Regions from separate parts of the Brevibacterium spongiae genome, predicted to be linked through region 2. Evidence: riboswitches for the same ligand, from Rfam matches in the RefSeq annotation. Region 2 holds a riboswitch; each other region holds the start of a gene.
What was found. Region 2 has a riboswitch for thiamine pyrophosphate ahead of thiM (hydroxyethylthiazole kinase). Riboswitches for the same ligand answer to the same signal wherever they lie in the genome.
Positions count from the first base shown of each region.

Region 1: linked by a shared signal. The riboswitch ahead of L1F31_RS05440 (ECF transporter S component) and the one ahead of thiM (hydroxyethylthiazole kinase) in region 2 are both predicted to bind thiamine pyrophosphate.
Region 3: linked by a shared signal. The riboswitch ahead of thiC (phosphomethylpyrimidine synthase ThiC) and the one ahead of thiM (hydroxyethylthiazole kinase) in region 2 are both predicted to bind thiamine pyrophosphate.

Region 1 is NZ_CP093443.1:1,230,764-1,234,036, forward strand. It holds gene L1F31_RS05435 (ABC transporter ATP-binding protein) at 1-641, opposite strand, end outside; gene L1F31_RS05440 (ECF transporter S component) at 641-1,270, opposite strand; TPP riboswitch at 1,294-1,401, opposite strand; gene L1F31_RS05445 (purple acid phosphatase family protein) at 1,525-3,273, shown strand, end outside.
Region 2 is NZ_CP093443.1:3,067,424-3,070,696, reverse strand. It holds gene L1F31_RS13835 (winged helix-turn-helix transcriptional regulator) at 1-101, shown strand, start outside; gene L1F31_RS13830 (DUF3800 domain-containing protein) at 113-1,006, opposite strand; TPP riboswitch at 1,270-1,403, shown strand; gene thiM (hydroxyethylthiazole kinase) at 1,391-2,305, shown strand; gene thiE (thiamine phosphate synthase) at 2,302-3,048, shown strand; gene thiD (bifunctional hydroxymethylpyrimidine kinase/phosphomethylpyrimidine kinase) at 3,045-3,273, shown strand, end outside.
Region 3 is NZ_CP093443.1:581,905-585,177, reverse strand. It holds gene L1F31_RS02635 (DUF1684 domain-containing protein) at 1-34, opposite strand, end outside; gene L1F31_RS02630 (M18 family aminopeptidase) at 168-1,472, shown strand; TPP riboswitch at 1,528-1,636, shown strand; gene thiC (phosphomethylpyrimidine synthase ThiC) at 1,632-3,273, shown strand, end outside.

The sequences.
Region 1 (3,273 bases), 1.8 Mb from region 2:
CGACCGAGCACGATGACTCGGTCGACGTGGTCGAGCCACAGGCCGACCCGGTGTTCGACGACGATCATCGTCGCCGCGGTCTCGGCCTGCACAGCAAGCACGGCATCACGGACATCCTCGGCAGAACCAGGATCGATATTGGCCGTCGGCTCGTCGAGGACGATGACCTCCGGTGCCATCGCATGGATGCCCGCCAGCGCCAACCGCTGCTTCTGCCCACCGGACAGGGCGGCACTCGGATGATCCTGCGGCAGGTTGAGTCCCAACGCACGCAGCGAGGCGGGAATCCGGGCCGCGATGACCTCGGCAGGCAGGCCGAGGTTCTCCATTCCGAAGGCGACATCGTCGCCGATGCGGGAGAAGATCACCTGCGAATCGGGATCTTGGAGGACCAGCCCGGTGCCGCCTCGGCGAGGGTCCGGGGCGTCTCCGCCGATGAGGAGCTCACCGGTCGCCTCACCGGATTCGTCGGAGAGGACGCCAGCGATCGCGTGAAGCAGCGTCGACTTGCCCACCCCGGAGGACCCGAGGACGAGCACCTTCTCACCGGCGGCGATGTCGAGGTCGAGGGGGCCGACGGCCGGAGCGTCACGGTCGGCATGCGTCCACGAATACCCGCGCGCCGTGATCGGCAGCGCCATCAGCGCAGACGGCCGGAGGCGAACGAACTCAGCGCCCCGGTCTTCGCGATCGCCCGGTAGGCGAACCAGGCGCCGATGCCGGAGATGACGAGACCGGAGATGATCGCGCACACCGCGTAGGCGGCCTGGAAGGAGAACTGCCATTCGGCGTTGTACATGATGTTCTCGCTCACGGCCATGAACGCCGCCGCCAGCACCCCGGACAGAGCCGTGACCCACAGCGTGAATCGCCTGTACCCGAAGGCCGCGAAGACGAGTTCGGCGCCGAGGCCCTGCAGGAATCCGGACAGCAGCACCGTCGCCCCGAAATGAGACCCGAGGACCGCTTCGACGATGGCGGCGATGAGCTCGCACAGCAGTGCGGCGCCGGGCTTGCGGATGATCGCACCGGCCAGAGGCCCGGCCAGCACCCACAGCCCGGCGATGAGGCCGATCGAGGGTGGGAAGGCCTGGAACGCGAGCTCGAGGACCTTCCAACTCAGCGCCAGCACCCAGAAGACGAGCCCGACGGCGATGCCGAGCACTGCGGTGGTGACATAGTCGACGACCCGCCACGATTTCGTCTTGGGCGCCAGCGTGTGGACCGGCTTGGCAGGCGTCGTGGAATCGGGCGTGGTGGTTTTCGGCATGATGCCTCCTCAGTCACAAGGAGGGGTGAAGAGTCTCGACTTCCTTCGGCGGTGCTAACCGCATCAGGTTCGAGGGTCTGCAGCTCGTCTGCACTCTCAGCGCCCCTGACGGCGCTCCCCTGTCGTAGCCACCACTGTACAACAGGGGAGACCCGCGACCGCTCCGCCTCGGTCATCGAGGGTTCACTTCCCGTTCCGCTGGACGTCGACAGCCTTCGAACACTACTTCACTACTGGTGAGTAGAAATGGGCGAATGACGACTCATCGCCTCCGACGCCGGTTCTCCGCCCTGTCCGCCGGTGTTCTGCTCACCGGGCTGGTGGCCGCTCCGCTTCCCGCCGATGCTCAAGGCCTGGGCTCCGGTACGCCGAGTCCCGGACCGACGGAGTCGCAGCCGCGCACCAGCGATGAGACGGGTCCGCAGCAGCGGACGGAGACCGGTACTGAGGCGATCACCGATGCCGTGCTGCAGGTCGGAGCCGATTCGACCGCACGCAATGTCTCCTGGATGAGTGAGAGTTCGGGCGGGGGAGAGGTCCGGTGGGCGCCGGCGAGCGAACTCGCAGGCAACGAGCTGCCCGACGATGCGCAGACAGCCGAGACCACAGATTCCGGGATCGGAGCCGATCTCTCCCGCCACTTCAACCATGCGACGATGACCGACCTGGAACCCGGCACCGAATACGCCTATCAAGTCGGCAGCGAGGAGGACGGCTTCACCGAGGTGGCACGGTTCACGACGGGAGACGACGGCGGTGACGACGAATTCCTCGTCTTCGGTGACCCGCAGATCGGTGCGGGAGGTGGAACCCCCGACGACGCATCGGCGTGGGACCGCACGCTCACCTCGGCGGTGGCCACAGCGAAGAATCCGGACTTCTTCTACTCGCTCGGAGATCAGGTCAACAGTGCCATCAGTCAGGACGAGTACGGGCAGTACCTGGCCCCGGACCCGACCCGCACACTGCCGCAGGCGACGACGATCGGCAATCACGACGTATCGTCCAAGGCATACGAACAGCACTTCAACCGGCCCAATGTCAGCGCCGACCATGGCGGCGGTGGGCCCCTCACTTCGGGTGGGGACTATTGGTTCACCGAATCCGACGTTCTGTTCATCAACATCAACTCGAACAGCTCGGATATGGACGCCCACGCAGAGTTCATCGACGACGTCGTCGCCGAACACGGTGACCAGGCGCGCTGGACGGTGCTGGGCTTCCACCACTCGATCTACTCGACGGCCACCCACTGGGACGACGCCGATGTGAAACGGCTGCGGAAGGCGATTCCGCCGGTCGCGGCCCGCAACGACATCGATCTCGTGGTCTCCGGGCACGACCACATCTACAACCGCACGTTCCTCATGGACGGTGAAGGCAAGCCGATTCCCGGAGCAGATGCGGGACGTGAACAGGAGAAGGCGGAGGGGCAGACGCTCTATCTCACTCTCACCTCGTCGACGGGATCGAAGTTCTACAGCCACGTCCCCGGGCTCGAGTGGGAAGGCAAGAGCGTCTACAACGACGTTCCCGCCTTCACCCGCGTCCGAGTCAGTGACGACGCGCTGCAGGCCACGACCTACGAAGTGCCGGCAGGCGGCGGGGGACAGTCGGAGGGCCAAGCGGAGAGCCAGGCTGCCTCGGAACAGGTCGACGATGTGGAACTCACCCGCGCAGGATCAGGCGAACCGGGGCCCGGTGAGGACGCGGAAGCCGATACCAGCGCGGACGGGTCGGACGGCGGAGTTGGCGGCTCGGATGCCGAGGCCGACGGTACGGATGCTGACGCTGGGGCAGGTGGTGACGCTGACGGGGCAGGCGCAGATGCCGGCGGCGCGGACGGCGCAGACGCAGGCACAGGTGCCGATGGCGCAGATGCCAGCGGAGCACAAGGAACCGGGAGTCAGGCCGACGCCGGAGCCGAAGGAGACTCCGCCTCGGCCGATGCGGGCACCGGAGCTCAAGCCGACGCCGGAGCCGAGGCGGGAGGCGACCTGCCC
Region 2 (3,273 bases):
CGGGGCTCGAGTGCACCGCCTGTGATCGCGTCCCTGAGGTGGTCACGGCGTCGAAGGGTCCCGGAATGCCGGACGAGAAGTGGGCGCACCGGGCCGACTAGGGGTGGGATGACTATCTTCTCTTCATCGTCGCGTGCTTGATCTTTTCGAGCTTCGCGAGGTCCTCGGGACTCATGCCTCCAGAGCCCGTTTTCTCTTGGACTGGGCGCTCGGACTTAAAGATGTCAAAGTTGTTGAGATCATTGAGCGAGCTCTGCCAAAGGCGAAGCTTGGATTCATAGGTGATGCGATGGTGCATGTGATTGCTCAGGGCTTGAGGTATCCAGCTGTACTTTGACTCGCGTTCGAGTTGGTAGTCGATCGCTCGGCTGACGGCGGCTGCAATCCAATCGGCAAACTGAATATTGGAGCTGAGAGCGCTGTCAATGTGCATGGGCGGCTCAATGGCAGCATTCATTTCCCTAAACTCTTGGGAACGCGAGAATATGTGTGCGTATATCGTCGCTACTCTTGCAGCCCGTTGCTTCTCATTGATCTGGTCCATCAGCATCAGTAGATTTTCGCCGCAATTGTCAGCGTGACGACAGAGACGATTGACCGACTCTCGCATAGCTGAAGCTTCGCGTTGCTCATCGGAGAGCCGCACTTGCTTCCTGGTGCCGACTTCCTTCTGTTCGGCATAGAAGAAGACTCGTCCACTCAGTTCTGCGAGCCTGTTGATCAGCCCGCGAAAGACACGGATCTGCTCACCGTAGCTTCGCCAAGCGTCTGGAGTGAAGATATCTGATCCCTTGCGCTCCCAGCGGCCCGGGTTGTCTATGCCCCGCAGTTCGCTGGCAAAGACACGTCGCTTCTCTGCAGTGAAGATCTGCCCGAATCTTCGAGCCGAGTTTTCGGGGATGACGAAGCCTGCGTAGCCGAAGACCGGGTTTGTGTTGAACTTTGGGTGGTCTTTTGCAACGTAAGGGCCAGGTTCACCGATCTCATCGATATAGGCGAGCAACATGGTCGAACTCTACCCAGCGTCTCTGACACGAGGCCCAACGCAAAAACCCACGTCTGAGACGTGGGCTTGCGACTTGGCGCTCTAGGAGGTGACCTCCTCGCTACCACCTCAATATTCTCACAGCACAGATTTCCCCGCAATAGTTCTGGTATGGGGGACCAACGGCAACCATGGTGAGTGAGTATCTTTGGTGCCCCTCATCCGTCATTGTTCTTTCGACATCGAAGAAGTCGCTCGTGTCCGGTGGTGCTGATACAGTCGGAGCCATTGACATGGGGTGCCTCATGAGGATCCGTTCGCACCGAGACGCTGCGCGCGGAGGACACCGAGGCTGAGAGAACACCCATCGAACCTGATCTGGGCCATACTAGCGAAGGGATCGTCATGGTTGACTTCGACCTGCGTTCTGCCAACGCACGACTGCGTGCGTCCAACCCGCTCATCCAATGCATCACGAACACCGTCGTGCAGCAATTCAGCGCGAACGTGCTCCTGGCCGTCGGCGCGTCCCCGGCGATGCTCGACCATGAAGCCGATGCAGGACAGTTCGCCGGCATCGCCAGCGGGATCCTCATCAACTTCGGCACCGCCTCGAACCATCAGCTGCTTGCTGCCGACGCCGCCATCGACGTTGCGAATGCCGCCGGCAAGCCCTGGGTCCTCGACCCAGTGAGCGTCGGAGCCGTCGACTTCCGCACCTCCCGCATCCGCCGCGCCGCCGCCGATCACCCGACCGCCATCCGCGGCAACGCCTCCGAGATCGCCGCACTCGCCGGAGTCGGCCTCGGCGGTCGCGGAGTCGACTCCACCGACGAAGTCGACGCCGTCCTGCCGGCCGCAGCGAAACTGGCCCGGGAAACCGGCGCGATCGTTGCCGTTTCCGGTCCCACCGACGCCGTCGTCGCCCATATCGATGGCACCGACCACGTCGCCCGCGTCTCCGGCGGATACGAACTCATGCCGCTGGTCATCGGCACCGGTTGCTCCCTCGGTGCCGTCACCAGCGCCTACCTCGCCGCGGCCCGCACCGGACTCGCCGATCCCGACGCTGATGCCTCAGCCGTGCACGCACCGGAACAGGCCGCGGACAGTCAAGCCGCCTCGGCGAGGTTCGAAGCCGTCGTCGCCGCCCACGCGCACTTCGCGGTCGCCGGGGAACTCGCCGCCGACGGGGCGAAGGGACCGGGCAGCTACTCCGTGAACTTCCTCGACGCGCTCTACGCCGTCGACGGCGACCGTCTGGCCGGAGCGCGGGTCAGCATCGATGCACTCGACGCGAGCGAAGGCGTGCAGGCATGACCGCGGGGTCCGCGCACACTGCCGAAAGCCCGTACGCGACCGACCGCGTCGCAGGCGCAAACAGTCGCTTCGCAGGCATCGATACCCGCCTCTACCTCGTCACCGACTCCGCCCAATGCGCGGCCGCCGGGCGCACCGTCGCCGAGACCGTGCAGGCCGCCGTCGCAGGGGGAGTGGGCATCGTCCAGGTTCGCGACAAGGACATCGACGACGGCGAATTCTACTCACTCACACGTCAGGTCATCGCCGCCGTCGACGCCGCCACCCGCGGCACCGACCGCACCGTGCCCGTCGTCCTCAATGATCGCGTCGAGGTGGCCCGTCGCCTCATCGACGAAGGCGAGGACATCCACATCCACGTCGGCCAGACCGACACCACCGTCGCCGAGGTGCGCGCCGCCCTGGGCGAAGCACCGCTCATCGGTCTCTCGGCCGCCAGCAGCGACGAATTCGACGCCGCCCGCGACTCGGGAGTCGTCGATCTCGTCGGCATCGGGCCGGTCTATGACACCACGACGAAGGCCGACGCCCCGGACGGAATCGGACCGGACCGCCTCGGCGAACTGGTCACGAAAGCCGGCATCCCCGCCGTCGCGATCGGCGGCATCAGCATCGATCGGGCCCCTGACCTGCGTGGGCGCGGACTGCTCGGGATCTGTGTGGTCTCGGCGATCTGCATGGCCGGCGACCCGCAGGCCGCAGCCGCTGAACTGCTCGCAGCGTTTGCCGGCGGTCAGTCATGACCACTCGCCCGCCGATCGCTCTGACCATCGCCGGCACCGACCCGTCCGGGGGCGCCGGAATCCACGCCGACCTCAAGACCTTCACCGCACGGAAGACCCTGGGCACGAGTGTCATCACCGCCCTCGTTGCGCAGAACACGCACGGCGTCTCCCGGGTCTACCCGATCGACGATGATTTCGTCGCCGACCAGTTCGACTCCGTGCTGAACGATATGCCCGTCGATG
Region 3 (3,273 bases), 1.7 Mb from region 2:
GCCAGGTGTTCCACTCCGTCACGAACTGATTCACGTCGAACACTCCTTGCCGTCGATGCTGCGGTTGCAGGGTCCCTGCCGCCGCTGTCGCCCCAGGCTCGGTGCAACCCGATGTCTGAGACCTCTTCCCTTGTCATCCAAACTACCGCAAAGGATAGGCTGGGGAAATGAATGAATCACTCCCGAGACCGGTTCCTGCCGCGCAGACCGCGGACGACCTCGGCGACTTCGTCAGCGCCTCCCCCAGCTCATACCACGCCGTGGCCACCGCCGCCCAGCGTCTGGAGAAGGCCGGTTTCTCCCGCCTCGATGAGGCGAGCGCGTGGGCGCTGACTCCCGGGACGGGCAATTTCGTCATCCGTGACGGTGCGATCATCGCGTGGATCAATCCCACCACCGCCGAGGCGGCTCCCGGGTTCCGCGTGTTCGGTTCCCACACCGATTCCCCGGCTTTCAAACTCAAACCCGGCCCTGAGTACACCGCGGAGGGGACGCGTCAGGTCGGTGTGGAGATCTACGGTGGTCCGCTGCTGAATTCGTGGCTGGACCGGGAGCTCGCCTTCGCCGGTCGGCTCAGTCTCGCCGACGGCCGGACCGTGCTCGCACAGACCGGGCCGATCGCCCGTATCCCGCAGCTGGCGATTCATCTCGACCGGCAGGTCAATGAGGGTCTGACCTTGGACAAGCAGCGTCACACGGCTCCGGTCATCGGCCTGGCCGAACTCGCCGAGGCAGACATCGTCGAACTGCTCGCCGCCTCCGCCGAGGTGGATCCCGAACAGGTGGCCGGCCACGACGTCTACACCGTTCCTACGCAGGCACCGTCACGGTTCGGTGCCTCCGAGGAGTTCTTCGCCTCGCCGAGGCTGGACAACCTCCTGTCCGTCCACGCCGGAGTCACCGCCTTGGCGAATCTCGACGCCGACGGTCTCGAGGGGATCCCGCTGTTCGCGGCCTTCGATCATGAGGAGATCGGATCGAACTCACGGTCCGGAGCGTGCGGGCCGTTCCTCGCCGATGTCACCGAACGCATCATCGCCTCCCTGCTGCCGAACTCGACGCGCAGCGACTATCTGGCCTCCTTGGCCGCCTCGGTGTGCGTGTCCTCCGATGCCGGGCACGCCGCGCACCCGAACTATCCGGAGCGTCACGACCCGCATGTGCGTCCACACCTCGGCGGCGGTCCGCTGCTCAAACTCAATGCTCAGCAGCGCTACGCCACGGATGCCGTGGGCACAGCAGTGTGGGCGCGAGCATGTGCGGCCGCCGGGGTCGAGTATCAGGACTTCGTGTCGAACAATGCGATGCCCTGCGGGTCGACGATCGGTCCGCTGACCGCCACCCGCCTGGGCATGACCACCGTCGACGTCGGACCGGCACTGTATTCGATGCACTCGGCCCGGGAGATGGTCGCGATCTCCGACGTCGTCGCCCTCGGCGCGGTCGCGAAGACGTTCCTCCAGGGCGACTGACCCGCGCCCCACCTCGGCGAGGTTGTCCCACGCGCTGACCTCGTGATACGAATTGCATGACCCCACGGGAGCCCTCTTCAAGGGCTGAGATCGGACTGAATCGTCCGAGACCGTAGAACCTGATCCGGTTGATACCGGCGTAGGAAGTGAGGACTGCAGATGACTGCATTCACCCCTGAAACACCTGTCCCTGCCACGACTGTGCCCACCGAGCGTGACCTCGGCCCGACCCCCGACGCGAACGAAGCGGCCGCCTCGGTGCGGGGATCCGAGGATCAGTCGGTGCGGAAACCCGAGGACTGGTTCACACTTGAGCAGTACCCGACGCATTCGCCGGACTGGGTCGAGGACGCGGAGCACCAGGTCCGCGTGCCGGTCACCCGCATCGAACTCGACGACACCGACGGCCGAGCGAACGACCCCGTCCACGTCTACCGCACCGTCGGCCCCGGCAGCGTCCCCGAGGAAGGCCTCCCAGCGCTGCGGTTCCCCTGGATCGACTCCCGCCTCGACACCGAAACGTATGCAGCCCGCGGCCACCGCATCGCCGACGACGGACGTGCGGCAGTGCGCAGAGGTGCGCCCTCGCAGCAGTGGAAGGGGCGCAAACCGGTTCCGCGACGAGCCAAGACCGGCCGCACGGTGACCCAGATGCACTACGCCCGGCAGGGCATCATCACCCCCGAGATGCGGTTCGTCGCCCTGCGCGAACAGTGCGATGTCGAACTCGTCCGCGCAGAACTCGCCGCCGGGCGCGCCATCATCCCGAACAACATCAACCACCCCGAATCCGAGCCGATGATCATCGGCAAGGCCTTCCTCGTGAAGATCAACGCGAACATCGGAAATTCCGCGGTCACCAGCTCCATCGCCGAGGAGGTCGACAAGCTGCGATGGGCCGCGAAGTGGGGCGCCGACACCCTCATGGACCTGTCGACCGGCAATGACATCCACACCACCCGGGAGTGGATCATCCGCAATTCGCCGATCCCCATCGGCACCGTCCCGATCTACCAGGCGCTGGAGAAGGTCGACGGTGACGCGAACGCGCTGACCTGGGAGATCTACCGCGACACCGTCATCGAGCAGTGCGAACAGGGTGTGGACTACATGACCGTCCACGCCGGTGTGCTGCTGCGCTACGTCCCCCTCACCGCCAACCGGGTCACCGGGATGGTCTCCCGCGGCGGGTCGATCATGGCCGGCTGGTGTCTGGCCCATCACGAGGAGAACTTCCTCTACACCCACTTCGATGAGCTCTGCGAGATCTTCGCCCGCTACGACGTCGCGTTCTCACTCGGCGACGGACTGCGACCGGGCTCCATCGCCGATGCCAACGATGCCGCCCAGTTCGCGGAACTCGACACTCTCGCCGAACTCACCGAACGCGCCTGGGCCCACGACGTCCAGGTGATGGTCGAAGGGCCCGGGCACATTCCGCTCCACCTCGTGCGGGAGAACGTCGAACGTCAGCAGGAGCTGTGCCACGGCGCACCCTTCTACACCTTGGGTCCGCTGGTCACGGACATCGCACCCGGCTACGACCACATCACCTCGGCGATCGGAGCGACCGAGATCGCCCGCTACGGCACGGCGATGCTCTGCTATGTCACCCCAAAGGAGCACCTCGGTCTGCCCGACCGCGACGACGTCAAGACCGGAGTGATCACGTACAAGATCGCCGCCCACGCCGCCGACGTCGCGAAGGGCCACCCCGGGGCGACGGCCCGCGATGATGCGCTGTCGAAGGCACGGTTCGAGTTCCGGTGGCGGGACCAGTTCGCTCTCGGTCTTGACCCGG